DNA from 2 places in the Clavibacter sp. CT19 genome. Region 1 is predicted to be linked to the other one. Evidence: predicted binding sites of a transcription regulator. Region 1 holds the regulator's gene; the other holds the start of a gene.
What was found. Region 1 encodes LexA, which represses DNA repair genes until DNA is damaged. Its sites were predicted from a motif close to TCGAACANNTGTTCGA; they were not measured.
Positions count from the first base shown of each region.

Region 2: a site for LexA is predicted at 9,551-9,566, ahead of PED38_RS13115 (DUF6504 family protein). Genes of this name have one in related genera too.

Region 1 covers NZ_JAQHYR010000007.1:192,863-207,525, forward strand. The annotation lists gene miaB (tRNA (N6-isopentenyl adenosine(37)-C2)-methylthiotransferase MiaB) at 1-823, shown strand, start outside; gene miaA (tRNA (adenosine(37)-N6)-dimethylallyltransferase MiaA) at 820-1,743, shown strand; gene dapF (diaminopimelate epimerase) at 1,753-2,631, shown strand; gene PED38_RS10410 (class I SAM-dependent methyltransferase) at 2,683-3,297, opposite strand; gene hflX (GTPase HflX) at 3,339-4,901, shown strand; gene lexA (transcriptional repressor LexA) at 4,975-5,655, opposite strand; gene PED38_RS10425 (hypothetical protein) at 6,017-6,421, shown strand; gene hisB (imidazoleglycerol-phosphate dehydratase HisB) at 6,531-7,139, shown strand; gene hisH (imidazole glycerol phosphate synthase subunit HisH) at 7,136-7,777, shown strand; gene priA (bifunctional 1-(5-phosphoribosyl)-5-((5-phosphoribosylamino)methylideneamino)imidazole-4-carboxamide isomerase/phosphoribosylanthranilate isomerase PriA) at 7,842-8,588, shown strand; gene PED38_RS10445 (SseB family protein) at 8,588-9,355, shown strand; gene PED38_RS10450 (DUF1844 domain-containing protein) at 9,467-9,937, opposite strand; gene infC (translation initiation factor IF-3) at 10,333-10,926, shown strand; gene rpmI (50S ribosomal protein L35) at 10,919-11,113, shown strand; gene rplT (50S ribosomal protein L20) at 11,161-11,553, shown strand; gene PED38_RS10470 (TrmH family RNA methyltransferase) at 11,616-12,416, shown strand; gene PED38_RS10475 (amino acid ABC transporter ATP-binding protein) at 12,581-13,369, shown strand; gene PED38_RS10480 (glutamate ABC transporter substrate-binding protein) at 13,527-14,450, shown strand; gene PED38_RS10485 (amino acid ABC transporter permease) at 14,568-14,663, shown strand, end outside.
Region 2 covers NZ_JAQHYR010000010.1:112,467-127,129, reverse strand. The annotation lists gene PED38_RS13150 (alpha/beta hydrolase) at 1-494, opposite strand, end outside; gene PED38_RS13145 (FUSC family protein) at 491-1,531, opposite strand; gene PED38_RS13140 (DNA polymerase III subunit alpha) at 1,584-5,024, opposite strand; gene PED38_RS13135 (glucose-6-phosphate dehydrogenase) at 5,137-6,504, shown strand; gene PED38_RS13130 (dienelactone hydrolase family protein) at 6,604-6,882, shown strand; gene PED38_RS13125 (LCP family protein) at 6,991-8,307, shown strand; gene pnuC (nicotinamide riboside transporter PnuC) at 8,369-9,067, opposite strand; gene PED38_RS13115 (DUF6504 family protein) at 9,184-9,510, opposite strand; gene PED38_RS13110 (aldo/keto reductase) at 9,763-10,629, shown strand; gene PED38_RS13105 (App1 family protein) at 10,694-11,791, opposite strand; gene PED38_RS13100 (SOS response-associated peptidase) at 11,831-12,562, opposite strand; gene PED38_RS13095 (ABC transporter ATP-binding protein) at 12,753-13,640, shown strand; gene PED38_RS13090 (ABC transporter permease) at 13,637-14,335, shown strand; gene PED38_RS13085 (ABC transporter permease) at 14,332-14,663, shown strand, end outside.

The DNA of each region.
Region 1 (14,663 bases):
TCCGGCCGCCTTCACCGACGACGTCATCGACGCCATGGCCGAGACGCCCGCCGTCATGCCGCAGCTGCACATGCCGCTCCAGTCCGGCTCCGACCGCGTCCTCAAGGCCATGCGCCGCTCGTACCGGTCGGAGCGCTTCCTCGGGATCCTCGACCGGGTGCGCACGCGCATCCCGGACGCCGCCATCACTACCGACATCATCGTCGGCTTCCCCGGCGAGACCGAGGAGGACTTCCAGGAGACGCTGCGGGTCGTCGGGGCGTCGCGCTTCTCCTCCGCATTCACCTTCCAATACTCGATCCGGCCGGGCACCCCCGCGGCGACGATGGACGAGCAGGTGCCGGCCGACGTGGTGAAGGAGCGCTACGCGCGGCTCACCGCGCTGCAGGAGCGCATCAGCCACGAGGAGAACAAGCGCATGGTCGGCCGCACGGTCGAGGTGCTCGTGAGCGCGCACGAGGGGCGCAAGGACGGCGACACGCGGCGCGTCACCGGCCGTGCCCAGGACGGGCGTCTCGTCCACCTCGACGTGCCCGAGGGGAGCGGCGAGCCGCGTCCCGGCGACGCGGTGACCGTGGAGATCACCCGCGCCGCGCCCTTCCACCTCATCGCCGATGCCGTCGACCAGGCGCCGCTGCGCATCCGCCGCACGCGTGCGGGCGACGCATACGAGCGCGCGCAGGCCGACTCGTGCGGTGTGCCGGCCGCGCCGACGACCGGTCCCGGCGCCGGAGGGGCGCCCCGCGTCTCGCTCGGCCTGCCCTCGCTCCGCGTGGCGGCGCAGGGCGACGGCGGTTCCGTGCACCCGCGCCACCGGGCGTGACCCCGATCATCGCGGTCGTCGGCGCCACGGGCACCGGCAAGTCCGCGCTCTCGCTCGACATCGCGGAGCGGATCCGCTCCGAGGGGAGTGCGGCCGAGATCGTGAACGCGGACGCCATGCAGCTCTACCGCGGCATGGACATCGGCACCGCCAAGCTCCCGGAGGGGGAGCGCCGCGGCATCCCGCACCACCTCCTCGACGTCCTCGACGTGACGGCCGAGGCCACCGTCGCGGCGTACCAGGAGGACGCGCGCGCCGCGGTGCGCGCGATCCTCGGGCGGGGAGCCGTCCCCATCCTCGTCGGGGGCTCGGGGCTCTACGTCTCCTCCGTGCTGTTCGACTACGACTTCCCGGGCACCGATCCGGAGATCCGGCAGCGTCTCGAGCGCGATCTCGTCGAGACCGGTCCGGGGATGCTGCACCGTCGGCTCCGCGAGGTCGATCCCGCGGCCGCGCAGCGCATCGGCGCCCACAACGGCCGACGGCTGGTCCGGGCCCTGGAGGTCGCCGAGATCTCCGGTGCCCAGCCGGCGCGCGAGACGGCCGAGCCGCAGGCCTGGCACCCCGCGCGCATCCTGGCCCTCACGCTCCCGCGCGAGGAGCTCGTCCCGCGGCTCGACGCGCGCGTCGAGGGCATGTGGGCCGCCGGCCTCGTCGACGAGGTGGCCGGGCTGCTGCCCGCGGGTCTCGCCGACGGCGTCACCGCGTCGCGGGCCATCGGCTACGCGCAGGCGGCGCGGCAGCTCGCGGGCGAGATCACGGAGGCGGAGGCCGTCGAGGAGACGCGCGCGCTGACCCGCCGGTACGCCCGACGACAGGTGTCCTGGTTCGGCCGCTACACCGAGGCGGTGCGGCTCGATGCGCGCGACGACCAGCTCCTGGCGCAGGCCCTCGACGCCCTCCCGGTGACGCGCCCGTAGGCTGGCGGCATGGCAGACCTGCAGTTCACCAAGGGACAGGGCACGGGCAACGACTTCGTGCTGTACGCCGATCCCGCGGGCGAGATCCAGCTGACCGACACGCAGGTGCAGGCGCTCTGCGACCGCCACTTCGGCATCGGCGGCGACGGCACGATCCGCGCGGTCCTGTCGAGCCGGATCCCCGAGGGCCAGGCGGCCCTCGCGGAGGACCCCGACGCCGAGTGGTTCATGGACTACCGCAACGCGGACGGCAGCCCTGCGGAGATGTGCGGCAACGGCATCCGCGTGTTCACGCTCTTCCTCATCGAGAACGGCCTCATCGAGCTGCCGCCGGGCCGCACCGTCCCCATCGGCACCCGCGCCGGCGTGCGCGAGGTGCAGCGCAGCGGATCCGGCTTCCAGGTCGACCTCGGACGCTGGGCCCTCGCCGGCGGCGAGCCCCTGGTGCGCGCCAAGGACCTGCAGGTGGCCCGCCCCGGCCTCGGCATCGACGTCGGGAACCCGCACGTCGTCGTCGCGCTCTCCAGCGAGGACGAGCTCGCGCAGGCCGACCTGGGCTTCGTCCCGCAGCTCGATCCGGAGCCCGCGGGCGGCGTGAACGTCGAGCTGGTCGTCCCCGCGGATCCGCTCGTCGTCGACGGCATCGGCCACATCACGATGCGCGTGCACGAGCGCGGCAGCGGCGAGACGCTGAGCTGCGGCACGGGCGCGGTGGCCGCCGCCCTCGCGACCCGGCACTGGGCGGGCGCGGCGGCCCCGCACCAGTGGCGGGTGCAGGTCCCCGGCGGCGTGCTCGGAGTGCGCATGTTCCCGGCGGAGGACGGCGAGCACGTCGGCCTGTCGGGTCCCGCGGAGCTGGTGTTCGACGGCGTCGTCGCGCTGGCCTGATCGTCGCAGCGGCCCGGCCGTCGTCGTCGGAGCGGAGAGCCGGCCCGTGCCCTAGTCGTCGGCGCGGTGGACGCGCAGCACGCGGAAGCCCTTGTCCGACGCGGCCCGCGTGGTCTCGAGCCCCGCGGGCAGAGCATCGACCAGCCAGCGCTGCAGGGAGTCGGATCCCAGGTTCCGCTGCACCACCAGCCACGCGTCGGCGCCGTCCGCGAGCCGAGGCAGCCAGTGCGTGAGGATCCCGTGCAGGGCCTCCTTGCCCACACGGATGGGCGGGTTCGACCACACCGTGGCGAACGCGAGGTCGGCGGGAACATCCTCGGGCAGCACCGCGTTGACGTTCTCGAGACCGAGGGACCGGGCGTTCGCCCGCGTCAGCTCGAGCGCCCGCTCGTTCACGTCGACCGCCCACACCGTGGCCGACGGCGACCGCATCGCCAGGTCGAGCGCCACCGGCCCCCAGCCGCAGCCCACGTCCAGCAGATGGCCCTCCGCCGGAGGCGTCGGGACGTTGCGCAGCAGCACCAGGGTGCCCTGGTCGACGTGCTCGGGGCTGAAGACGCCGCCCGCGGTCTCGAGGTCGACCGTCCGTCCGCCCAGCTCGACCGTGATGGTGCGGGTGCGCAGGGGGCCGGCCGGCGACGAGGAGAAGTAATGCGCGTCGGCCATGAACGGGACGATACCGGACGCCGACGCTACGATGGGAGCACATGATCACGCACGACGAGCACGACCAGCCCGCGGACCCGACGACGACGTCCACCGAGAGCACCGCCGGGGACGACGTCGTCGCGCGCGTCCTCGCCCGGGCGGAGAACCGGTCCGCCGGCTACGCCCTCTTCCGCGGATCCGGTGCGCAGGCGCTGTCCGCGGCCCCCGACACCGAGCAGGGCTTCGACGGCGACCAGTCCGAGCGCGCGGACCGCCAGGCGCTGCGTCGCGTCGCCGGCCTGTCGACCGAGCTCCAGGACGTCACCGAGGTCGAGTACCGGCAGCTGCGCCTCGAGAACGTCGTGCTGATCGGCGTGTACTCGCAGGGCTCCGTCGACGACGCCGAGAACAGCATGCGCGAGCTCGCGGCTCTCGCCGAGACCGCGGGCGCCGTGGTCCTCGACGGCCTGCTGCAGCGCCGGCCCACCCCGGACCCCAGCACCTACTTCGGCAGCGGCAAGGCCGAGGAGCTGCGTGCGCTCGTCGCCGCGGTCGGTGCCGACACCGTCATCGCCGACACCGAGCTCGCCCCGAGCCAGCGGCGCGCGCTCGAGGACGTGGTGAAGGTCAAGGTCATCGACCGCACCGCCGTGATCCTCGACATCTTCAGCCAGCACGCCAAGAGCCGCGAGGGCAAGGCGCAGGTCGAGCTCGCGCAGCTGCAGTACCTCCTTCCCCGCCTCCGCGGCTGGGGTGACTCGATGTCGCGCCAGGCCGGCGGCCAGGTCGGCGGCGCGGGCGCGGGCATGGGATCCCGCGGTCCGGGTGAGACGAAGATCGAGCTCGACCGCCGACGCATCAACACGCGCATGGCGAAGCTGCGCAAGCAGATCGCCGGGATGAAGCCCGCGCGCGACACGAAGCGCGCCAACCGCGACCGCAACGCCGTGCCGTCGGTGGCCATCGTGGGATACACGAACGCCGGCAAGTCGTCGCTGCTGAACCGGGTGACGAAGGCGGGCGTGCTCGTGGAGAACGCGTTGTTCGCCACCCTCGACGCCACGGTCCGCAAGACCGAGACCGACCAGGGGCAGCTGTACACGCTGGCCGACACGGTGGGCTTCGTCCGCAACCTGCCGCATCAGCTGGTGGAGGCCTTCCGCTCGACGCTGGAGGAGCTCGCGGACTCCGACGTGCTCGTGCACGTCGTGGATGCGTCGCACCCGGATCCGGCCGCGCAGCTCGCCACCGTGCACGAGGTCATCGCCGAGGTCGACGCGTCGGGCATCCCGGAGATCGTGGTGTTCAACAAGAGCGACCTCGCGTCGGACGGGGACCGCGTCGTCCTCCGCGGGCTCGCCCCGCAGGGCGTGTTCGTCTCCGCCCGCACGGGCGAGGGCGTCGAGGAGCTGCGTCGCCGCATCGCCGAGCTGCTGCCGCAGCCGACCATCGAGGTCGACCTGCTGGTGCCGTTCGAGCACGGCGAGGTCGTGGCGATGCTGCACGACGGCGCGAAGGTGCTCGAGACGTCCTACGTCGAGGACGGGACGCGCGTGCGCGCGCTCGTCACGGCGGAGCAGCAGGCGCAGGTCGCCCGGTACGCGGTGGTGCCCACCGCCTGATCCGCGACTCCCCGCACGCACGAGAGCGGCCGATCCCCTCGGGGACCGGCCGCTCTCGTGCGTCGTGCGGGCGTCAGACGGAGCGCATGACCGCCACGACCTTGCCGACGACCTCGGCGAAGTCGCCGAGGATCGGCTCGAAGGCGCTGTTGCGGGGCAGCAGCCACGTGTGGCCGTCGCGCTGGCGGAACACCTTGACGGTGGCCTCGTCGTCGAGCATCGCCGCGACGATGTCCCCGTTCTCGGCCGTCTTCTGCTGGCGCACGACGACCCAGTCGCCGTCGCAGATGGCCGCGTCGATCATCGAGTCGCCGACGACGCGCAGCATGAAGAGGTCGCCCTTGCCCACGAGCTGACGGGGGAGGGGGAAGACCTCCTCGACCATCTGCTCGGCGGTGATGGGGATGCCGGCCGCGATGCGCCCGACCATGGGCACCATGGCCGCGTCGCCCACGGGCGTCGACGGCTCGCCGCTCTCGGCGGCGCCGCTGCCGGGGAGGTCGATGAGCACCTCGAGGGCGCGGGGCCGGTTCGGGTCGCGCCGGAGGTAGCCGGAGAGCTCCAGCTGGTTGAGCTGGTGGGTGACGCTGGAGAGCGAGGCGAGGCCCACGGCGTCGCCGATCTCGCGCATGCTCGGCGGGTAGCCCTGGCCGGCGATGGTGCGCTGGATGAACTCCAGGATCGAGATCTGCTTGTCGCTGAGGCTCTTGCGGCGCCTCGTCGCGCCGCCGCCCGCCGCTCGCTCGTCCGTCATGCCACGGCCCGCCTCTCGTCGCCGACGCCCTCCGCGGCGCGTCGACCCGGCGGGGCGACGCCCTCGCGAGGGCGATGTCGGTGGTGCCCGGTGGAATGGAGACCAGGCACTCGAAACTGTATCCACCCGGGGCACCTCGTACAAACACCTGTTCGAGCGTGTCGCGGCCGACGATGCACGATCGGGGCGATGGGGGCTTGCGGAGCGCCGTCTTCGAATGTATGTTCGGAACACAGCTTCGCATCCGGCTCTCCCGGCCGAGAGCCGGGTGCGAGCTGCCGGACCCGCATCGCATGCCGTACCGCACTGCACCGCCGGGCGCGTCGCATCGACGCCCCACCGTCTCGCACGAGAGGTCACCATGAACACCGCAGCCCCCGCCGCCACTGTCAGCGCACCCGCACCCGCACCCGCACCCGCATCCATCGCCGTCGCGGAGGCCGCCGTCGCGCCGCGCACGCGCCTGCGCATCACCCGTCGAGGCCGCGTCGTCCTCACGGCGCTCGTCGCCATGCCCCTGGCGCTGGGCGTCGGGCTCGTGGCCCTCAACGGCGGCGCCGCCGTCGCGTCGAAGGACGCCGCGGCCGCGCCCCTCGAGTACGTCACCGTCTCGAGCGGCCAGTCCCTCTGGGACCTCGCCGAGGAGATCGCGCCGTCCTCCGACCCGCGCGATGTCATCGCCTCGCTGGTCGACCTCAACCGGCTGCCCACGTCGGACGTCTCGGCGGGCCAGCAGCTCGCCGTGCCGGCGCAGTACGCCCGCTGATCCCTCCTGGCGCCCCCGCACGCGGGCGACGGCAGGCGGGGCCCGCTCGTCTCCCGGTGGCGGCCGGGAGCGAGCGGGGGAGTCGGAGCCGCTCGGTAGCATGGAGGGCATGAGCACCCTCGCGCGCACCGCGCACGTCACGCGGCAGACCAGCGAGTCCAGCATCGAGCTCGAGCTCGACCTCGACGGCACCGGCGCCTCCGAGATCAGCACCTCGGTCCCGTTCTACGACCACATGCTCACCGCCTTCGCGAAGCACTCGCTCACCGACCTGAAGGTCACCGCCACGGGCGACACGCACATCGACGTGCACCACACGGTGGAGGACGTGGGCATCGTCCTCGGCCAGGCCATCCGCCAGGCGCTCGGCGACAAGGCCGGCATCGCGCGCTTCGGCGACGCGCTCGTGCCGCTCGACGAGGCGCTCGTGCAGTCCGTCGTCGACATCTCCGGTCGCCCGTTCCTCGTGCACTCCGGCGAGCCCGCCGGGTTCGAGATGCACCTCATCGGCGGCCACTTCACCGGATCCATGGTCCGTCACGTCTTCGAGGCCATCACCTTCCACGCGGGCCTCACCGTGCACGTCACCGTGCTCGGGGGACGCGACCCGCACCACATCGCCGAAGCCGAGTTCAAGTCCTTCGCCCGCGCGTTCCGCCAGGCGAAGGAGCTCGACCCGCGGGTGTCCGGGATCCCGTCCACCAAGGGCGCGCTGTGACGCGGCCCTCCGTCGTCGTCCTCGACTACGGAAGCGGCAACGTCCACTCCGCCGTCAAGGCGCTCGAGCTGGCGGGAGCCGACGTCGAGCTCACGGGCGACCCGAGACGGGCCCACGAGGCCGACGGGCTCCTGGTCCCCGGGGTGGGCGCGTTCTCCGCGGTCATGACATCGCTCCGGGCGGCCGGCGGCGACCGCGTCGTGGACCGCCGCCTCGCCGGCGGGCGACCCGTGCTCGGGATCTGCGTCGGCATGCAGGTCATGTTCGACCGGGGCGTGGAGCGCGACGTCGACGTCGCCGGGCTGGGGGAGTGGCCGGGCACGGTGGACCGCCTCGAGTCGGACGTCCTGCCGCACATGGGCTGGAACACGGTCGACGCCCCGTCGGGATCGTCGCTGTTCGCCGGGCTCGAGGAGGAGCGCTTCTACTTCGTGCACTCCTACGCCGCGCGCACCTGGGGCATCGACGCGCTTCCTCCGCTGCCGGCGCCGCGCGTCACGTGGGCCACGCACGGCGAGCGCTTCGTCGCCGCCGTGGAGAACGGCCCTCTGTCCGCCACCCAGTTCCACCCCGAGAAGTCGGGCGAGGCCGGGATCCGGCTGCTCGCCAACTGGCTCGGCACCCTCCGCGCCGCCTGACGGCCCGAACGCCCCGCCGTCGCCGACGGCATCCGCCCGCCCGCACGACAGAACGAGAGCGACCATGAGCGAGTTCACCAGCACGCCCCGCCTGACCCTCCTGCCCGCCGTCGACGTGGCCGGCGGCCAGGCCGTGCGCCTCACGCAGGGCGCGGCCGGCACCGAGACCGGCTACGGCGACCCCGTCGACGCGGCCCGCGACTGGGCCGAGCAGGGCGCCGAGTGGCTGCACCTCGTCGACCTCGACGCCGCGTTCGGCCGCGGCGACAACCTCGCCGTCATCTCCCGGGTGATCCGCGCCATCGACGGCGTGCAGATCGAGCTGTCGGGCGGGATCCGCGACGACCGCTCGCTCGACGTGGCGCTCGAGAGCGGCGCGACGCGCATCAACCTCGGCACCGCGGCGCTCGAGAACCCCGAGTGGGCGGCCAGCGTCATCGCGCAGCACGGCGATGCCGTCGCGGTCGGGCTCGACGTTCGCGGCCGCACCCTCTCGGCCCGCGGCTGGACCCAGGACGGCGGCGACATCTGGGAGGTGCTCGAGCGCCTCGAGGAGGCCGGCTGCGCGCGCTACGTCGTCACCGACGTGACCAAGGACGGCACGCTCCAGGGGCCGAACCTGCAGCTGCTGCGCGACGTGCTCGAGCGCACCGAGCGCCCGGTCGTCGCGTCCGGCGGGGTCTCCAGCCTCGACGACATCGCCGCCCTGCGTGAGCTCGTGCCGCTCGGGCTCGAGGGCGCCATCGTCGGCAAGGCGCTCTACGCGGGCGCGTTCACGCTCGGCCAGGCGCTCGACGTCGCCGGGGAGTGATGACGGGCTCCACGCCGCACGCCGACTCCGCCGGGACGCCCTGGGCCGGCCGCTCCTTCGAGCCGACCGCGTTCCCGGGCGACGACGGATCCGCGCCTCCCGCCCTGGCGGATGCGCTCGCCCGGCACGGACGCGGCGAGGTGGGGGCGGCCGCGGTCGTGGACGCGCTCCGCGACGCCCGCCTGCTCATCCCGCTGGTGGCGCGTCTCGGCGAGGAGGGGGTGGGCGAGACCGGCCTGAAGGCCGACAAGAGCGCCGAGCTGTCGATCATCACGGTCGCCGGGCCCGACGGCCGCACGGTGATGCCGGTGTTCACGTCCGTCGCCGCGATGGGCCGATGGAATCCGGCCGCCCGGCCCGTGCCGACGGACGCCGTGCGGGTCGCGCTGGCCGCCGCGAGCGAGGAGACGGACCTCGTCGTCCTCGACCCGATGTCCGACACCGAGTTCGTGCTGCGTCGTCCCGCCGTCTGGGCGGTCGCGCGGTCGCTGCCGTGGACCCCGAGCCCGGAGGACCCGGAGGTCGTCGCGGAGCTCGAGGAGAGCGTCCGGGAGGAGCCCGCCGTCGTGGCGCTCGGCACGGCGTCGGGGGACCCGCGGGCCCGCCTCGAGGGCCCGGAGCTCCTCATCACGCTGTTGCTCGTCGACGGTCTCGACCGGTCGGCGCTGGACGACCTCCTCGCGCGGGTGCAGGACCGGTGGTCGCGGAGCGCCGTGCTCGCCGACCGCGTCGACAGCATGGGGCTCCGCGTCACCTCGGCCGCCTGACCGGGTGCGCGGGAGCGCCGACCGCGGCAGCGCCTCGGACGTCCTCGGCCTCGTGGGCGGCGCGTGCGCTGGACCCGCGTCCCGGGCGGGCCACGCCGCGCGGGTCGTGCGTCAGGAGACGGGGCCGGTGTACTTCTCGCCGGGGCCCTGGCCGATCGCGTCGGGGTAGGGCGACGCCTCGCGGAACGCGAGCTGCAGCGAGCGGAGGCCGTCGCGGAGGCTGCGCGCGTGCTGGTCGCCGAGCTCGGGGGAGGCGGCGGTGACGAGGCCGGCCAGCGAGATGATCAGCTTCCGCGCCTCGGCGAGGTCGGTCTGCGTCGCGGGGTCGTCGGCGAGCCCGCACTTGACGGCGGCGGCGCTCATGAGGTGGACGGCGGTGGTGGTGATGACCTCAACGGCGGAGACCTCGGCGATGTCGCGGGCGTACTGGTCGGCGACGAAGTCGGCCGTGTCCTCGTCGGCGACGCCCGCGGCGCCTTCGACTCCCTCGGCCGGGCCTGCGGCGTCGACCGCGGCGTCCGGCTCCTCGAAGCGGTGCACGTGCGCGTCCGGCGCGGAGTCGGGACGGGGGGTGTCGGTCATGTCTGTCCTTCGCTGGTGGTGCGGGCGGTGCGGCGGCGGGGAGCGGATGCGGCCCGGTGCGGTGACCCGCCGCGGCGTCGATCCCCGCCCTTCCGGGACGGACCCGGTGTCTGCTATGCTGATCGACGGCTCCGGGGCTGTCACAGTCCCGGTTCGAAAGAGGATTGATCTCCCACCCGCGCTTGACCGCCTCCATAGGTTACCGGGTCGATTTCGCTCCCCCGTCCGAACGGATCCCGCAGGGGAACCCGCAGACGGGAGCCCCGCATCTGCGGGGAAGGGCGTGTTGCCGAGTACGACGCATCCGTCGCACCCTGGTGAAGAACTCTCCTCGTCTCGAATCCGAGCGGCTCACACGCCGCCGGGCCACCCGAAGACACGAATAGGAGCAGTCCATCAGCGATCCCCGTACCAACGATCGAATCCGAGTTCCTGAGGTTCGCCTCGTTGGCCCAGCAGGCGAGCAGGTCGGCGTCGTATCCATCGACGTCGCGCTGCGTCTCGCGCAGGAAGCCGACCTCGACCTCGTCGAGGTCGCGCCCAACTCCAAGCCCCCCGTGGCGAAGATCATGGACTACGGCAAGTTCAAGTACGAGGCCGCGCAGAAGGCCAAGGAAGCACGCCGCAACCAGGCGAACACCATCCTCAAGGAGGTGCGCTTCCGCCTGAAGATCGACAAGCACGACTACGAGACCAAGCGCAAGCGCGCCGAGGGCTTCCTCCAGGACGGCGACAAGGTCAAGGCCATGATCCTGTTCCGCGGCCGCGAGCAGTCGCGTCCCGACCAGGGCGTGCGCCTGCTCAAGATGTTCGCGGAGGACGTCGCCGAGTTCGGCAGCGTCGAGTCCACCCCCACGATCGACGGCCGGAACATGGTCATGGTCATCGGACCGCACAAGAACAAGTCCGAGGCCAAGGCCGAGGCCAACGCGAAGCGCGACGCCAACAAGGCGAGCGCACGAGAAGCGAGAGAAGAGAACAATGCCTAAGCAGAAGACCCACTCGGGTGCCAAGAAGCGTTTCAAGGTCACCGGCAGCGGCAAGATCATGAAGCAGCAGGCCGGCATGCGCCACAACCTCGAGGTCAAGTCCTCCAAGCGCAAGGCGCGACTCAACCAGGACCAGCCCCTGGCCAAGGCCGACATGAAGGTCGCCAAGAAGCTCCTCGGTCGCTAGACCCCCTCGTCGCCCGCGACACCTGAACTCGAATAGGAACAACTGAAATGGCAAGAGTCAAGAGGGCCGTCAACGCCCACAAGAAGCGTCGGGTCATCCTCGAGCGCGCCGCCGGTTACCGCGGCCAGCGCTCGCGCCTGTACCGCAAGGCCAAGGAGCAGGTCACCCACTCCCTCGTCTACGCGTACCGCGACCGCCGCGCCAAGAAGGGCGAGTTCCGCCGCCTCTGGATCCAGCGCATCAACGCCGCCGCCCGTGCGAACGGCCTGACGTACAACCGCCTCATCCAGGGCCTCTCGCTCGCCGGCGTCCAGGTCGACCGTCGCATCCTCGCGGACCTCGCGGTCCACGAGCCCGCGACCTTCGCCTCGCTCGTGCAGACGGCCAAGGCCGCCCTGCCCGCGAACACCTCGGCCCCCAAGGTCGCGGCGAACGCGTAGCGCATCCCGCCCCACCGCTGATGGCGCGTCCCCGTTCGGGGGCGCGCCATTAGTCTTGGGCCATGCTCGACAACCCCCGCTCCCCACGCGTCCGAGGCGTCGCCAAGCTCGCGAAGCGGGATGCCCGTGCCGACACCGGCCTCTTCCTGCTCGAGGGTCCGCAGGCCGTGTCCGAGGCTCTCGCCTTCCGGCCCGACCTCGTCCTGGAGCTCTTCGCGACGCCCACGGCGCTCGACCGCTACCCGGATCTCGCGCGCGCGGTCCGCGAGTCGGACGTCGAGGTCGAGTTCGTCACGGAGGACGTCATCGCGTCGATGGCGGACACCGTCACGCCGCAGGGCGTCGTGGGCGTGTGCCGGCAGTTCCCCACCTCGCTCAAGCAGATCCTCGGCGACGAGCCGCGCCTCATCGCGATCCTCGAGGAGGTGCGCGATCCCGGCAACGCGGGCACCATCATCCGCGCCGCCGACGCCGCCGGAGCCGACGCCGTGATCCTCACGGGCCGGTCGGTCGACCTCTACAACCCCAAGGTCGTGCGCGCCACGACGGGATCGCTGTTCCACCTGCCGGTCGCGATCATGCCCGAGCTCGACGCCGTGCTCGAGCGCGTGAAGGCCGCAGGTCTCCAGGTCCTCGCCGCCGATGTGAAGGGGGACGACCTCCTCGCCGAGCGCTCGTCGGGCGGCCTCGCCGCGCCCACCGCGTGGCTGTTCGGCAACGAGGCCCGCGGCCTCCAGGACGAGCACCTCGCGCTCGCGGACCGCGCCGTCGTCGTGCCGATCTACGGCCAGGCCGAGTCGATGAACCTCGCGACCGCCGCATCCGTGTGCCTCTACGAGTCGGCGTTCGCGCAGCGCGCCTGAGCCGGCGGCCCGACGGTCGGTGCCGCGGACGCCTGACGGCCGCGAGGTCTCCGACGGGCGGGTCCACCGGGCCTGATCGGCGGAAACGCGAGCGGCGCGTCACGATGGGGTGACGATGCCCCGGGGAAACGCGGACGAAACACCGTCATGGATATGGTGTTCGCATGGAGCAGAGCCCGACGGTGGACCCCGCCTCGCCCGCCGCAGCAGCGGTCGGCGAGCCCCTGGTCGTCGTATCCCACGTCAACAAGCACTTCGGGGACCTGCACGTCCTCAAGGACATCTCGACCACGGTCAACCGCGGCGAGGTCGTCGTCGTCATCGGCCCCAGCGGTTCCGGCAAGTCGACGCTGTGCCGCGCGATCAACCGGCTCGAGACCATCGACGACGGCACCATCACCATCGACGGCCAGGACCTCCCGTCCGAGGGCGCCGAGCTCGCACGCCTCCGCGCCGACGTGGGCATGGTCTTCCAGTCGTTCAACCTGTTCGCGCACAAGACCGTCCTCGAGAACGTGACCCTCGGGCCCATCAAGGTCCGCAAGAAGAGCAAGGCCGAGGCGGAGAAGCGGGCGATGGAGCTCCTCGACCGCGTCGGCGTCGCCAACCAGGCGCAGAAGATGCCCGCCCAGCTCTCCGGCGGCCAGCAGCAGCGCGTCGCGATCGCGCGCGCGCTCGCGATGGACCCGAAGCTGATCCTCCTCGACGAGCCCACCTCGGCGCTCGACCCCGAGATGATCACCGAGGTCCTCGACGTCATGGTCGGCCTCGCGAAGGACGGCATGACGATGGTGGTCGTCACCCACGAGATGGGCTTCGCCCGCAAGGCCGCGGACCGCGTGATCTTCATGGCCGACGGCGCCATCGAGGAGGACACCACCCCGCAGGCGTTCTTCGACGACCCGCAGAGCCCGCGCGCGCAGGACTTCCTCTCGAAGATCCTCGCCCACTGACGCGCGGGCGGGCCGCCCGAGCCGCCCGCCCGCCGCATCCGGACGCCGCCGAGGCAGGCGCGTCCGGGTGCCCGCACGACCCGCACCACGGCACGACCCGCACCACGCGCGACACGTCGCATCCGTCATCCACCTCACCAGCAGAGAAACGGGAACCATGAAGAACAGGAAACTGACCATCGCCGCGGCCGCCGCGATCGTCGTCGTCGCCCTCACGGGCTGCGGCGCCGCCGGCAGCGCCTCGAACGGCGGCATCGACGCCGGCACGAACGCGCCCGAGAACGGCGACGGCCCCTACAAGCTCGAGCTCGCGGAGAACCCCACGTTCGACGAGGGCACCACGATGGCGCGCCTCGCGGCCGCCGGCGAGATGAAGGTCGGCACGAAGTACGACCAGCCGCTCTTCGGCCTCGCGGGACTCGACGGCAAGCCCGCCGGATTCGACGTCGCCATCGCGGCGCTCGTCGCCAGCAAGATGGGCATCCCGTTCGACGGCATCAAGTTCACGGAGACGGTGTCCGCGAACCGCGAGCCCTTCATCCAGAACGGCTCGGTCGATGCGGTCGTCGCGACCTACACGATCAACGACAAGCGCAAGGAGGTCGTGGGCTTCGCGGGACCGTACTACGTCGCCGGCCAGGCGCTCATGGTGCTCGCGGACGACACGACCATCACGACCCCCGAGGACGTCCGCGGCAAGCAGGTCTGCTCCGTCGCCGGATCCACGCCCGCCGCGAACATCGAGGCGAAGTTCGGCGCGGTCGTCGTGCCCACCGACGTCTACAGCAAGTGCCTCGACCCGCTGCGCAACGGCCAGGTGTCCGCGGTCACGACCGACAACGTGATCCTCTCCGGCTTCATCGACCAGAACGAGGGCGAGTTCAAGCTCGTCGGCGACGGCGAGACCTTCACGGAGGAGCCCTACGGCATCGGCGTGGCCAAGGACGACCAGGCCTTCCGGACCTTCATCGACGACACGCTGCAGGAGGCCTACGACGACGGCACCTGGGCGCGCCTGTTCGAGGCGACGGCCGGCACGGTCATCGACACGCCGGAGCCCCCGGCGATCGACCGCTACTAGTCCCACCGGGCCCCGCGCGCGCCGACGCGCGCGCGGGGCCCTCCCTCGTCCGGGCGCCCGAGCGCCCGGATCCACCCGCCGTCCGGCCCGCCGGACGCATCATCCAGGAGGTGTGCCGTGGACGTGATCCTCGACAATCTCGACGTGTTCCTCCGGGGGTTCGGCGGCACGCTGCGCCTGCTCCTCACCACGGTGCTCTTCGCGCTCCCGCTC
Region 2 (14,663 bases), on a different contig from region 1:
GCCCGGACGGGATGCGCCACGCTCCGGATGACCGAGTACGTGGTGGGGGAGACGAGCGCGACCGACACGGCGCGGGCCGGGTCGCGCGCCGCGAGGTGCAGCGCGATGAAGCCGCCCATCGAGTGGCCGACCAGCCGCCAGCGCGCGTAGCCGAGCCCGTCGACCACCCGGGTCACGGCGTCGGCGATGGCGTCGACGGTCGCGTCGACGTCGGCGGCGTCGAGCGCGGAGCCGCCCCAGCCGGGCAGGTCGATCGCGACCACGTCCGCGAACGGGACGCCGGCGTCCCGCGCGGTGCGCAGGAGCGGCGTCCACGTGGTCCACGACCCGGCGGCGCCGTGCAGCAGGACGGTCGCGGTGTCGGATCCGCGGCGTGCCACGTGGTGGTGCCGCACGACCCCGAGCGGCGTGGGCGTCGTGCCGCGGACGAGGCCGGCCGCGCGCGGATCCGGGTCGAGCTCGAGCGGGCTGTAGCCGGGCAGCGGCCGCGTCACTCCGCGCCGCCGATGATCTCGGAGCGGATGCGGCGGATGTCCTCCAGCAGCGAGCCGATGAGTATCCAGTGCTCCTCGTTCGGCTGCAGCACCACGAGCGGCGCCGTGAGCGCCGGCTCCTCGTGCGCGGCGTCCGCGGCTCCGCCTCCCGGCAGCGCGTGCTCGGCGAGCAGCCGCACGTCGTGGGCGGCGCGCGTCAGCTCGGTCGCGATGCCGCGCACCACGGGCTCCTCCGCGAGCGACGCGTCGTAGCGGTCGTGCACCGCGCGCGTCATGCCGACCACGCGATTGACGAGCACGGTGAGGGTCGCGAGCAGCTCCCGGTCGGCCTCCAGCAGCGCGCGGTGCCGACGGCGGAGCGGGTTCAGCGTGAGGCTCTCGAGGCCGCGGTCGACCTCGGCGACCGCCTTCGTGTGCCGCGGCCGGAGCTCGCGGGCGCGCACGAGCATGCGGTCCAGCTCCTCGCGGTCGACGGGCTCGGCCAGCGCGCCGGCCAGCCGGTCGAGCGCGGCGGCGCAGTCGCCCGCGAGGCCGATGACCGCGCGGCGGCTCGCCTCGTGCAGCACGGGCGGGGCGATCGCGATGTTGACGACCACGCCGATCGCCGCGCCGAGGATCGTCTCCACGATGCGGTCGACCGCGTACACGGGCGAGAGCTGCCCGATGGCGAGCACGAGCATCGCGCTGATGGGGATCTGCGTGCTCGACCCCGGCGTCAGGCGGAACACCCAGCCCACCAGCACGGCGACGACGACCGCGAGGAGCACCACCCCGCTCGACGTGCCGAGGGCCAGGCCGAGGACGAGCGCGAGCAGCACCCCGGTGATCACGCCCAGGCTGCGCTCGACCGCCTTGCCGAAGGTCTGGTTGATGCTCGGCTGCACCACGAGCAGCGCGGCGATGGTCGCGAAGATGGGCAGCTGCGCCGGGAGCAGGGCGATGCACACGAACCAGGCGATGATCGCGGCCACGCTCGTCTTGACCACCTGGACGAACGGGATCCGCGTGGTGGTGCGGACGGTCGTGGTGATGCGCACGTGCGGCCTCCGGCGGATCTCGGGTACCCCATCATCCCGCGGGCCGACCCGCTCAGGCGACCTGGGCCGCGTCGTCCATCCCGTCGGCGCCGCCCGCGCCGCCCTGCCGCCGCGCGTCCTGCCAGCGCGCCCACATCTCCTTCAGGTCCCACGCGTCCTCCGCCTGGATGGAGACGCCCCGCTCGCCCGTGCGCCGGGTGCGCCCGCGGATGACGAGCAGCCGCGTGCCGAAGAGCATGGGCCCCGCCTTCTGCTGCGCCTCGTCGAAGAAGGTGGAGTCGGAGCAGCCCGAGCCGTCGTCGAGGCTGATGAAGACCACGCGCTTGCCGCTGCGCATGGGCGGCGTCTGCGTGGCGATGCGGATCCCCGCCACCACCACCTCCGAGCCGCTGCGCACCTCCAGCAGCTGGCTCGCCGGGATGACGCCGAGCTCGTCGAGCATCGGGCGGTAGCTCTCGAGCACGTGCTCGGTGACCTCCATCTGCAGGATGTCGAGCTCGGCGGCGACCCGCGCCCGGCCGTCGGGGTCGGGCGAGCCGCGCGGGATGAGGTCGCGGTCGTCGACGAAGAGCGGCAGCTGGCCGGCCGGATCCGCGGGCCGGGCCGCCCGCGCCGTGAGCCGCCGCACGTACGCCATGACGTCGCCGCGCGACGCCGGACCCCGGGCGCCGGCGGCGGTGCCGCCGGCGTCGTCGGCGGACGCGGCGAGCGGGTCGAGCGCGCCCACCGCGGCGAGCCGCTCCAGCAGCGCGCGCGACGGCTGGGCCTTCGCGTAGAAGTCGGAGATGGAGTCGAAGGGCTGCCCGGCGACGATGCGCGCCGTCTCCGCCTCGCTCATGCCGTGCACGTCCTGCAGCGACAGCCGGATGCCCAGCTCGCCGATGCGCGTGCGCCCCGTGGTCGCCTCGCCCTCCACGCGCTCCACCCGGTAGGCGTCCGTGGACCGGTTCACGTCGAGCGGCAGCACGGGCACGCCCATCCGCCGTGCCTCGGTGAGCAGCAGGCGCTTCGGGTACATGCCGGGGTCGTGCGTGAGGATCCCCGCGAGGAACTCCGCCGGGTAGTGCGTCTTCAGCCACGCGCTCTGCCAGGTGGGCAGCGCGAACGCCGCGCCGTGCGCCTTGCAGAACCCGAACGAGCCGAAGCCCTTCAGCGCCTTCCAGATGCGCTCGACGTCGGCGTCGGAGAACGGGCGGCGGCCCGTGCGGCCGTCGACGTGCGTGGTCGTGCGCTCCCGGAACGCCTGCTCGACGACGGTGTCCTGCCGCTCCATGTTGCGGCGCAGCTCGTCGGCCTCCGCGAGGGAGACCTGCATGCAGTCGGCGAAGATCCGGATGACCTGCTCGTGGTAGATGACGACGCCGAAGGTGGGCGCGAGGAACGGCGCGAACCGCGGATGCAGGTAGTCGGGCCGGGTGATGCCGTGCTTCGTGTCGAGGAACGGCGCCACCATGTTGCCCTTCATGGGCCCCGGCCGGAACAGCGAGATGTCGGCGATGAGGTCCTCGTAGACGTCGGGCTGCATCTTGCCGATGAGCTCGCGCTGGCCGGGCGACTCGATCTGGAACATGCCGAGCGTGTGCGTGGTGCGGATGGCGGCGAACGTCTCCTCGTCGTCGTGCGGGATCTCGTCGAGCTCGATGCGGCCGTCGCGGTGCACGTAGCGCGCGTCCACCGGGATGCCGCCCGCGACCGCCGACCGCGTGCCGTGGATGCGGTGGATCTCGTCCAGCGCGTACGCCATGGTGCTCTGCATCCGCACGCCGAGGATGTCGAGCTTGAGCAGCCCCATGTCGTCGATGTCGTCCTTGTCGAACTGGCTCATGGGCAGGCCCATGCCGCTCGGCTGCACCGGGGTGGTGCTCAGCAGGTCGGAGTCGCCGAGGATCACGCCGCACGGGTGCATCGAGATGTGCCGGGGGAGCCGGTCGAGCCGCTCCGTGAGGTCGACCAGCAGGTCGATGCTCGGGTCGTCCCGCACGAGGTCGGCGATGGGCTTCAGCTCGGGCTTCGTCTCGAGCACCGCCCGGAACTCGCGCGCGTTGAAGCGCCAGATGTTCTTCGCGATGAAGTCGATCTGCTGCTCGTCGAGGTCGAGCGCGAGCCCCGCGTCGCGCGCGGCGCCCCGGGCCCGGTAGGTGTTCTGCATCGACAGCAGCGTGACCCGGTTGCTGCCGTACCGCTCGAACACCCGGTGGTACACCTCGTGCCGCCGCGCGGACTCCACGTCGATGTCGATGTCGGGCAGCGTCGAGCGCACCTTGCCGAGGAAGCGCTCGAAGAGCAGGTCGTGCTCGAGCGGGTCGACGTTGGAGATGCGCAGGAGGTAGTTGACCAGGCTGCCCGCGCCGGATCCGCGCGCCTGGTTGCGCACGCCCATGTCCCGCATGAGCGAGCACACGTCGGCGACCGTGAGGAAGTAGGTGGCGAAGCCGAAGCCCGTGATGGTCTGCAGCTCGGTGCGCATGCGGGCGAGCACGCGCTGCCGCATGGCCTCGTCGACGTGGCCGAACCGCTCGGTGACGCCGGCCTCGGCCTTCCGCCAGAGCGCCTCGTCCGGGTCGCCCGTGACCCCGATGACCTCCTTCTCCGGCAGCTTCGGCTTCCGCCAGGCGAGGTCGGCGTCCGGATCCAGGCGGCAGCGGTCGGCGAGCTCCTCGGTGGCGCGCAGCAGGGCCTCGCCGGCGCGGCGGTCGAGGGAGGAGGCGCCGGCGATCTCGCGCGCGATCCCCTGCATCTCCTCCGGGGTCTTCAGCCACGCCTGGCCGTTGGGCTGCGGCCGGAACGAGCCGAGCGGCCGGAGCGTGCCGGCGGAGTCGAGCACGTCGCCCGTGAGCGCGTCGTCGGGCTCGAGATAGCGGACCGCGTTGGTGAGCACGGCCGGGACGCGGTGCGCGTCCGCGAGCTCCAGCATCCGGGCGGCGTGGCGGAGGCTCGCGGCCTCGCCGGGCTCGGTGTAGTGGCAGACCACCTCGACGGCGATCGCGCCCGGCAGGAGCCGCGCCCACTCCGTGAGGTGCCGGGAGGCGAGCGCGTGGTCGCCCGCCGCGACCGCGCGGCCCACGTCCGAGTCGAGCCCGAGCAGGACGGTGCCGACCGGCCCGTCCTCGCCGAGGAGGAACCCGGGCGGCCGGGTGCGGGAGATGCCCGCCTGGGCGCTGCGGGCCGTGCTGCGCGCCGTGCCCCGCCCGTGGCTCGCGCTGATGAGCCGGCTGAGCGCCGCCCATCCCTGGCCGTGCGTGCCGCCGTGCGCGAGCACCGTGATCCGGCCCGGGTGCTCGCCCGTGAGACCGAGCTCCGCGCCGACGACGGGGGAGACGCCCGCGGCGATCGCGCGGCGGATGTGGCGGACGGCGCCGTAGAGCCCGTCGCGGTCGGTGATGGCCGCGGCCGACGCGCCCCGGGACGCGACCTGGTCGACCAGCGCCTCGGGCGCCGTGGTGCCGAAGTGGGCGGAGAAGGCGGACGCGACGTGCAGGTGGGTGAAGCTCACGCGCGCCTCCCGACGGATCTGCCGCGCCCTCCCGGGCACGAGGTTCGAACGGATGTTCGACTCGCCCAGTGTAGGTCGGCTCCCGCGCGGCCGCGACCCGTAGTCTCGGAGGATGACCAGCGAACCCTCCACCCTCGTCATCCTCGGCGCCAGCGGCGACCTCACGGAACGCCTCCTCCTGCCGGGTCTCGGCAGCCTCGTGGCGAGCGACAGGGGGCGTCGGATCCAGCTCATCGGCACCGGCCGGAGCGAGCGCGGGGCGGACGAGTGGCGGAAGACCGTGAAGGCCGCGTTCGACTCGGTGGACGCGAAGGGGCGTCGCGCGGCGGGCATCGTCTCGTCCACGAAGTACATCCAGGCCGACCCCACGGACCTCGACGACCTGAAGCGCATCCTCGACGCATGCGAGGGCGCGCCGGCCCTCTACTTCGCGCTGCCGCCGGCCATCTCCATCGCCGTGTGCGAGAAGCTCGAGCAGCTCGACCTGCCGGAGGGCACCACGCTGGCGCTCGAGAAGCCCTTCGGGTCGAACAGCCGCACGGCAGCCCAGCTCAACCGGCAGCTGCTGAAGCTCGTGCCGGAGGACCGCATCCACCGCACCGACCACTTCCTCGGCCTCTCCACGGTGCTCAACCTCGTGTCGCTGCGCTTCGCCAACCGCTTCTTCGAGTCGGTGTGGAGCGCGAAGGACATCGAGAAGGTCGAGATCCTCTACGACGAGACGCTCGCGCTCGAGGGCCGGGCGGCCTACTACGACAAGTCGGGCGCGCTGGTCGACATGATCCAGAGCCACCTGCTGCAGGTGCTCGCGGTCTTCGCCATGGAGCCGCCGGCGAGCATCGACCCGGACGACCTGCGCTCGAACATCGCCTCCGTGCTCCGCGCCACCGAGGTGTGGGGCAACGACCCCGTCGCGCACAGCCGCCGTGCCCGCTACACGGGCGCCACCATCGACGGCACCCGCATCCCCGCCTACGCCAAGGAGGAGGGGGTGGATCCGGCCAACGAGACGGAGACGCTCGCCGAGGTCACCTTCGGCGTCGCCAACGCGCGCTGGGCCGGCGTCCCCTTCCGCCTCCGCTCGGGCAAGGCCCTCAAGGAGGCGTCGAAGCGCATCATCGTCACCTTCAAGCCCGTGGCGCACCTGCCGCGCGGGCTCCACGGCCCGGCCCGGCCCGACCGCCTCATCATCGACCTGAAGCCCGACGGCATCTCGCTCGAGGTCACGATGGACGGCACGGGCGAGCCCTTCACCCTCACGCAGTCCACGTTCCGGGCCGAGTTCGCGCAGCCCGAGCTCACGCCCTACGGCGAGGTGCTCGACGGGATCCTCGCGGGGGACCCGCGGCTGTCCGTCCGCGGCGACGTGGCCGAGCGGTGCTGGCGCATCGTCGCGCCCGTCATGCGCGCCTGGAAGGGCGACCGCGTGCCCATGGCCGAGTACCGCGCGGGCTCCACGGGCCCGACCGCCTGGCGCTGACCGGCGCCTCGCCCGGCCTGCACGGCGTGCTGGCGGTCCCCGACGGCGAGGGCCCCTGGCCCGCGGTCGTGGTGGTGCACGGGGCCTTCGGCGTGCCCGATCGTCGCGAGCTACGGCGGACGCGACCGGCAGCTGGCGGGATCCGCCGACCGGCTCGCCGCCGCCCTCGTCGCGCACGGGATCGACCACGACGTGCGCGAGCACCCGGACGCCGGGCACGCGTTCCTCGACGACGCGGAGCCGGGCCCGCGGATCCTCCGCCCCGTGCCGCGCGCGCTCGGCATGGGCCCGGAGCCCGCCTCGGCCGCGCACGCCCGGCGCCGGATCGACGCGTTCCTCGACGCGCACCTGCGCGGCGGGGAGCGCGCGGGCGCATAGCGCATCCGGCCCGCGTGCCGATGGGACTCTCCACCGGGCTCGGCTAGCCTGTGGATGATCCGGGTGCCCGAGCCCGGCGCTCCCCACCCGGCGACGAGAGATCCATCCATGCAGCACGCCCCCCAGAGCACCCGCGCCGATCGGGCCCGCGTCCGCGGCATCGCCCGCCACGGTCGGCTCCGCGCCCCGAGCGCCGGTCGCACGGTGATGAAGGGCGTGGCGGTGACGGCGGTGGTCGCCCTCGTGAGCACGGTCTCGGTCGTGGGCATCGCCGCCTGGGACCTCTCCCGCACCGTCTCCGCGAACCAGGTCGACATCTCCGGCGGCCAGGCCCTCCCGCCCTCCCTCGGCGGCATCGACGGCGGCGCGAACATCCTCATCGTCGGCAGCGACAGCCGCGCCGGCCAGGGCGACGGCTACGGCGCCGCGAAGGACGTCGGCACGGCCTCGCTCAACGACGTGACGATGCTCCTGCACATCAGCGAGGACAGCAGCCGCGCGACGGTCATCTCCTTCCCCCGCGACATGCTCGTCCCCATCCCCGCCTGCGAGGGACCGGACGGCACGAAGTACCCGGCCAGCGCGCGCGCCCAGCTCAACGAGTCGCTGACGCGCGGCGGCTTCGAGTGCACCGTGCGGATGGTCGAGGGCCTCACGGGACTCGACATCCCGTACGGCGGGGTCGTGCAGTTCAACGGCGTGGTGGAGATGTCCAACGCGGTCGGCGGCGTCGAGGTCTGCGTGGCGAACGGGATCTACGACAGGAAGACCGACCTCGCGCTCGATCCGGGCCCGCACACCCTCCAGGGCAAGGACGCGGTGCAGTTCCTCCGCACGCGCTACGGCGTGGGCGACGGCAGCGACATCTCGCGCATCGGCAACCAGCAGGTCTTCCTCAGCGCGCTCGTCCGCACGATCAAGAGCGCGGACACGCTCACGAACCCGGCGAAGCTCTACGGCATCGCGCGCGCCGTGGTCGACAACATGCAGCTGTCGACGTCGCTCGCCGACCTCGACACCCTCGTGTCTGTGGCGCTGACCTTCAAGGACATCCCGCTCGACGACGTCGTGTTCCTCCAGTACCCGGGCGCGGTCCTCGCCAACGGCCGCGTGCAGCCGGACGAGGCGGCGGCCGCGCAGCTCGTGAGCCTGCTCGCCTCCGACGCGGACTTCTCGCTCGGCCAGCCGGCTCCGAGCGACGATGCCGGCAGCGTGCCGGGCAGCAGCGTGCCGGGCGCGGGGACCCCGACGCCGCCCGCCGAGGCCGCGCCGCCTGCCGAGGCCGCGCCGCCTGCCGAAGGCGCGCCGCCCGCCGAGGGCGCGTCGCCGACGACGCCGCCCACCCCGACCTCGGAGGTGCTCGACCCGAGCATCACCGGGCAGACGGCGGCGCAGAGCACCTGCTCCAACGGCCAGGGTCGCTGACCGCGGGCTCGCCGACCGGGGGATCGCCGACCGGGGAATCGCCGACCGGGCCGACCTCGACCTAGCGGTCGGCGGGCGCCTCGACGACGCGCGGATCCGGGAACGCCGTCTCGACCGCGGGCGCCGCGGTGCCGCGGGCGCGCATCCACACGAAGAAGCCCGTGAGGGTGAAGGCGCCGTAGAAGACGTACATGAACGCGGACGCGTAGTACCCGGCGCCCACGAGCAGAGGCACGCCGACGAGGTCGACCGCCACCCAGATGAGCCAGAACTCGACCCAGCCCTTCGCCATGCCGTAGGTGGCGAGGAGCGAGCCGACGAAGATCCAGGCGTCGGCCCACACGGGCTCGTAGGAGCCGAGCGCGCGGAACAGCGGCGTGAGGAGCGCGGTGCCGCCGACGAGCGCGACCACGAGCAGCGCGCGCTGGCGGCCGGACGCCCAGCGCGGGACGACGGGCGCGCCGCCGTGCCGGGCCTGCTGCCAGCGGTGCCAGCCGTAGACCGACACGGCGATGAACATGATCTGGCGCCCGGCCTGGCCGAGCAGGTTCACGGGGTTCGGCGTGCCGAAGACGGCGCCGAGGAAGACGGTGAAGAGCAGGACGTTGCCGACGATGCCGACGGGCCACGCCCAGACCTTGCGGCGCATGCCGCCGAGCGCGCTGGCCAGGCCGAACAGGTTGCCGACGATCTCGCGCCAGAGCACGACCTGGTCGCCGATGCGGAGCTGCGCGTCGAACAGCCACTCGAGTGCCGCCATGCCGGGTCCCTCCGTGCGCCGCGATCCGGGTGACCGCGTGCCGACGCCGTGCGCGGCGCCGAGGGGTCCAAGGCCGGGACGCCGTCGGCTATTCCCCGCGTCACCCACAGCCGCGCTCAGGCGAACAGGCGCGTGTCGAGCTCCTCGTCCGACGCCGTGACGAGCGACCACCTGCCGCGCCCGTCGACGCTCAGGTCGAAGGACCCGTCGACCCGGCGCGCTCCCGTGGTGAGCGGCACGGCCTCGACGCGCCACATCCGGAGCTCGAGCAGGTGCCCGCTCGCGCCGCGGGGCGCGCGGCCCGTGCGCTGCCACCAGTCGACCCGCGCGATCCACCGCTCGGGCGAGCTGACGACGCCGTACACGACGCCCCGCCAGGTGAACCGCAGCGGCGAGCCGTCTCCCGAGAGCTCGACCTCCACGTCCTCGTCGATCCGCATCATGCCGCTCCTCCCGTCGTCGCGCCGGCCGCGCCTCGTGCGTTCGAACGGGTGTTCGAACGTCTGGTCCGAGTGTAGGAACGCGCGCCGACATCCACGAGGGGAGCGGGCGGATCCGCCTCACCCTCCACCGGAGCCTGAGGGTCTCGTGCTCGTCACGCGCATCGGGCATGGATCCGGCGACCCGTGCGTTGGCACCAGGGTCCCGAGGGCGGCAGACGCCTCCCTCGTCATCGACACCCGAGGAGGGTCCACATGACCGACACCACCACCGCAGCCGGCGCATCCGGCACGTTCACCATCGGCGGCGACCTGCCCGTCGTCCGTCTCGGCTACGGCACCATGCAGCTGACCGGCGAGGGCGTCTGGGGCGCCCCCGCGGACCCGGCCGAGGCCGTCCGCGTCATCCGCCGCGCCGCCGAGCTCGGCGTCACGTTCTTCGACACCGCCGACTCCTACGGCCCGTTCGTCGCCGAGGAGCTCCTCAAGGAGGCGCTCCACCCGTACGCCGATGACGTCGTCGTCGCGACCAAGGGCGGGCTCACGCGCCCCGGCCCCGGCGACTGGCGCCCTGTCGGCCGCCCCGAGTACCTGCGCCAGCAGGCCGAGCTGAGCCTCCGCCACCTCGGCCTCGAGCGCATCGACCTGTACCAGCTGCACCGCATCGACCCGGCCGTGCCGCTGGAGGACCAGATCGGCGTGCTCAAGGAGCTGCAGTCCGAGGGCAAGATCCGCCACATCGGCCTGTCCGAGGTCTCCGTCGACGATGTGAAGGCGGCGCGGGAGATCGCCGAGATCGTCTCCGTGCAGAACCTCTTCAACCTCGCCAAGCGCGACGCCGAGCCGCTGCTCGAGTACGCCGAGGCCGAGGGCCTCGCGTTCATCCCGTGGTTCCCGCTGGCGACCGGCGAGCTCGCGAAGGACGGCGGCCCGCTCGACGCCCTCGCGAAGCAGCACGACGCGAGCCCGTCGCAGCTCGCGCTCGCCTGGCTCCTGCGCCGCTCGCCCGTGATGCTGCCGATCCCCGGCACCAAGTCGGTCGGGCACGTCGAGGACAACATCGCCGCGGCGGCCATCGAGCTCACCGACGACGAGTTCCAGGCGCTCACCGACGCCGTCTGATCCACCCGCACACGCGAGGGCCCCGCAGGAGATCTCCTGCGGGGCCCTCGTCGTGGTGCGGGGACTAGGTGCCGATGCGGGTGCCGGAGTCGTCGGCGAGGCCGAGGTCGTCGAGCTGGGCGAGGAGGCTCGCGCCGTCCGGGGCGTAGACCCACGGGACGCTGCTGTCGAGCGCCCGCTCCTCGGCCTTGGCGCGGCCGCCCGCCAGCACGGCCTCGCCGGCGCTGAGCTGGCGGATGAGCACGACCTTCACGTTGTCGGGGTTCCGCTCCGCGAACTCGCCGTAGAGCAGCTCGTCATGCTGGCCGTCGTCGCCCGCGAGGATCCACTTGACGCGCGGGAACTCCTCGGCGAGCCGCTGGAGGTTCAGCCGCTTGTGCTCCATGCCGCTGCGGAACCAGCGGTCGACCGTGGGACCCCAGTCGGTGAGGAGGATCGGGCCCGGCGGGTACAGGTTCCGCGACAGGAAGCGGGTGAGCGTCGGCGCCACGTTCCAGGCGCCGGTCGAGAGGTACAGCACGGGCGAGCCCGCATGCCGCACGCGCAGGCGCTCGTAGAGCACGGCCATTCCGGGCGTGGGGGTCCGCGCGTGCTCGTCGAGCACGAACGTGTTCCACGCGGCGAGGAAGGGCCGGGGGAGCGCGGTGACCATGACGGTGTCGTCGACGTCGCTGAGGATCCCGGTGCGCACGTCGTCGCCCACGATGAACACCGGGGCCTCGACGGTCTCCGACCCCTCGGAGCGGATGCGGATGGTGTGCCACCCGCTCGGCAGCGCCGCCTCGACGACCGTGTCGACGACGCCGCCGCGGTCGGCCCGCACGTGGTGCTCGGTGCCGTCGATCTCGACGACCACGTCGACGTCGGTGAGCGGCACGCTGGTGAAGCTCCGCCAGCCGCGGACGACCTTGTCGCCGGCCAGCGCGCGCTTGCTCTTCGGGTCGGTGAGGAGGACGCGGCAGAGCACGCGCACCCACCGGACGGATCCGTAGCCCGCGTACGGGATGACGGTCGGCTGGAGGCCCCGCTTGCGGGCGCGGCCCTCGCGGATCTCGTGGATGCGGTCCTCCATGCGCGCCGCCCGGTGCAGGACGGGTGCGGCGGCGGGGGACTCGAGGAGCGTGCGGGTCGCGTGCTTCTTCTTCTTCGAGGAGGGGGCCACGCGCTCAGTCAAGCAGACCCGGGCGGAGCGGGACGCCCATCACACCGGGCGGGCGAGCGCCGCGGTGTCCGGCGCGCCCTGGTCGACGCCGGGGCCGACCTCGTCCATCGCGAGCTCCTCGATGACGTCCTCGGCCTGCGCGGCCACCGCGCGCAGCAGGTCGGGCGAGCCCTCCGCCGTGGGGTCGAGCCACTCCTCGACGACGTCGGGGGACAGCACCACGGGCATGCGCTCGGACAGCGCCTCCACCGTGCCGGCCGCGGGCCGGGTGAGGACGGCGCAGCTCAGCACCCAGCGGGCCGGGTCGTCGGCGGCGCGCGACGGATCCCGCCACCACTCGTACAGCGCCGCGAGCAGCACGACGCCGTCACCCGCGCCGACGAGGTAGGGCGTGCGGAGCCCGTCGTCGGTCTCGTGGTGCTCGTAGTAGCCGGAGACGGGGACGGCCGCGCGCCGGGAGACGAGCGCCGGCAGGAGCTCGGGCCGGGAGGCGAGGGACTCGGCGGGGACCTCGGCGAGCGGCGGGACCTGGTCCGGCCCCGGGGATCCGGCCGGGACGAGGCCCCAGCGCGCGGACTCGAGCCGGCGGACGGGCACCTGGTCCTCCGTGTCGCCCTCGGCGCGGCGGGGGAGCGTGTCCACCAGGACGGCGACGCGCTGGCCCGGCTGGATGCGCCAGGAGGGTGCGGGCACGGCGTCGCCCGCGTGGTCGACGTCGAGCAGGGCGACCAGGTCGTCGGCGGACAGGGCCCGGGCGAGGATGCGCGTCATGCCCTCCATCCTGGCCGACGCCCCGGATGCCCGGGTCCACGGCCCGCGTCCGGTGGGCTGTCCGGCGAGCGTCCATTTGTTACGAAGTGGCGTCAGGGGAGCCGCCGGTGCGGCCGAACCGCGGCGGGCGTGGTTCGCTGGTGTGCCTGGCAAGTGTCGATTCGTAGTGCCTACGAGGAATGAGCCACCCATGATCGAGTTCCACCACGTCCGCAAGCAGTACCCGGACGGCACGCTCGCGATCGAGGACTTCAGCCTCGTCGTCCCCTCGCGGACCACGACGGTCCTCGTCGGGTCCTCGGGCTGCGGCAAGACGACACTCATGCGCATGATCAACCGCATGGTCGATCCCACGAGCGGCCGCATCGAGATCGACGGCACCGACATCGCGACCCAGGACGCCGTCAAGCTCCGCCGCAGCATCGGCTACGTGATGCAGAACTCGGGCCTCCTGCCGCATCGCAGGGTCGTCGACAACATCGCGACCGTGCCCCGCCTCACGGGCGTCGACAAGCGGAAGGCGCGCGAGGACGCGCTCCGGCTCATGGACACCGTCGGCCTCGACCGCTCGATGGCCGACCGCTACCCGTCCCAGCTCTCCGGCGGTCAGCAGCAGCGCGTGGGCGTGGCCCGCGGGCTCGCGGTCGACCCGAACATCCTGCTCATGGACGAGCCGTTCGGCGCCGTCGACCCGCTCGTGCGCGACGACCTGCAGCAGGAGCTGATCCGCCTCCGGACGCAGCTCGACAAGACCGTCGTCTTCGTCACGCACGACATCGACGAGGCCTTCCTCCTCGGGGACCAGGTCGTGATCCTCGAGAAGGGCGGCCGCATCGCCCAGCAGGGCACGCCGCAGGAGATCCTCTCGGCCCCGGCGAACGACTTCGTCCGCGACTTCGTGGGCGCCGACAAGGGCAAGCGCGCGCTCCACCTCGAGGACACCGGCACCGGCCGCGTGCTCGTCGACCGCGACGGGCGCCTCGTCGGCGTGCTCGACGACGAGGACCGCGCCGCCCGGACCGAGGCGGGGGCCGCGCACGCCCCCGGTGCTCCGGCGCAGGGTGCGGGACCCGCGTGAACTGGGTCCTCGCGAACATCCAGACGGTGCTCGACCTGGCCGTCGCGCACGTGGCGCTGTCGGCGACGCCCATCATCCTGGGACTCGTGATCTCGCTGCCGCTCGGCTGGCTGGCGAACCGCTACCGACGGGCGCGCGGCTCGCTGCTCGCGGTCGGGGGCGCGCTGTACACGATCCCGTCCATCGCCCTGCTGCTGTCCATCCCGGCGATCATCGGCACGACCATCATCGACCCGCTCAACGTCGTGGTCGCCCTCAGCGTGTACGCCGTCGCGCTCATGATCCGGATCACCGCGGACGCCCTGGCGTCCGTCCCCGAGGACGTCACGCAGTCCGCCACCGCGATGGGCTACGCCGGATGGGGGCGCTTCTGGCGCGTGGAGCTGCCCCTGGCCGGGCCCGTCCTGCTCGCCGGCCTCCGGGTCGTCTCGGTGAGCACGGTCAGCATGGTGACGGTCGGGTCGCTGTCCGGCATCCAGAGCCTCGGGACGATGATCCTCTCGGGGTACCGGCGGCAGTTCTACACGGAGATCCTCACCGGGATCGTCGGCATCCTCCTCATCTCCCTCGTCTTCGACCTCCTGCTGGTCATCGCCGGTCGGCTCCTCATGCCGTGGGCCAGCACGCCCTCCCTCCGCGCGCGGTCGCGCTCCGCCCGCCGCGCCGCCCTCGTCACGGATGCGAGCGCCTCGTGAACCTCTTCGCCGAGGCGTTCGGCCTCCTCCTCGACGGCTCCAGGTGGGGCGGGGGCACCGGATACGGCACGCGCCTCCTCGAGCACCTCTCCTACACCGGCCTCGCCATGGGCCTGGCGGCGCTCGTGGCCGTGCCCGCCGGGCTCTACATCGGGCACACGGGTCGTGGACGCAACGTCGCCGTCGCCTTCTCCGGGGGGCTGCGCGCGCTGCCTACGCTGGGCGTGCTGGTGCTCCTCGGCCTCCTGTTCGGCATCGGGCTCACCGGGCCGATCCTCACCTTCTCCGTCCTCGGCATCCCCCCGCTCCTCGCGGGCGTGTACGCCGG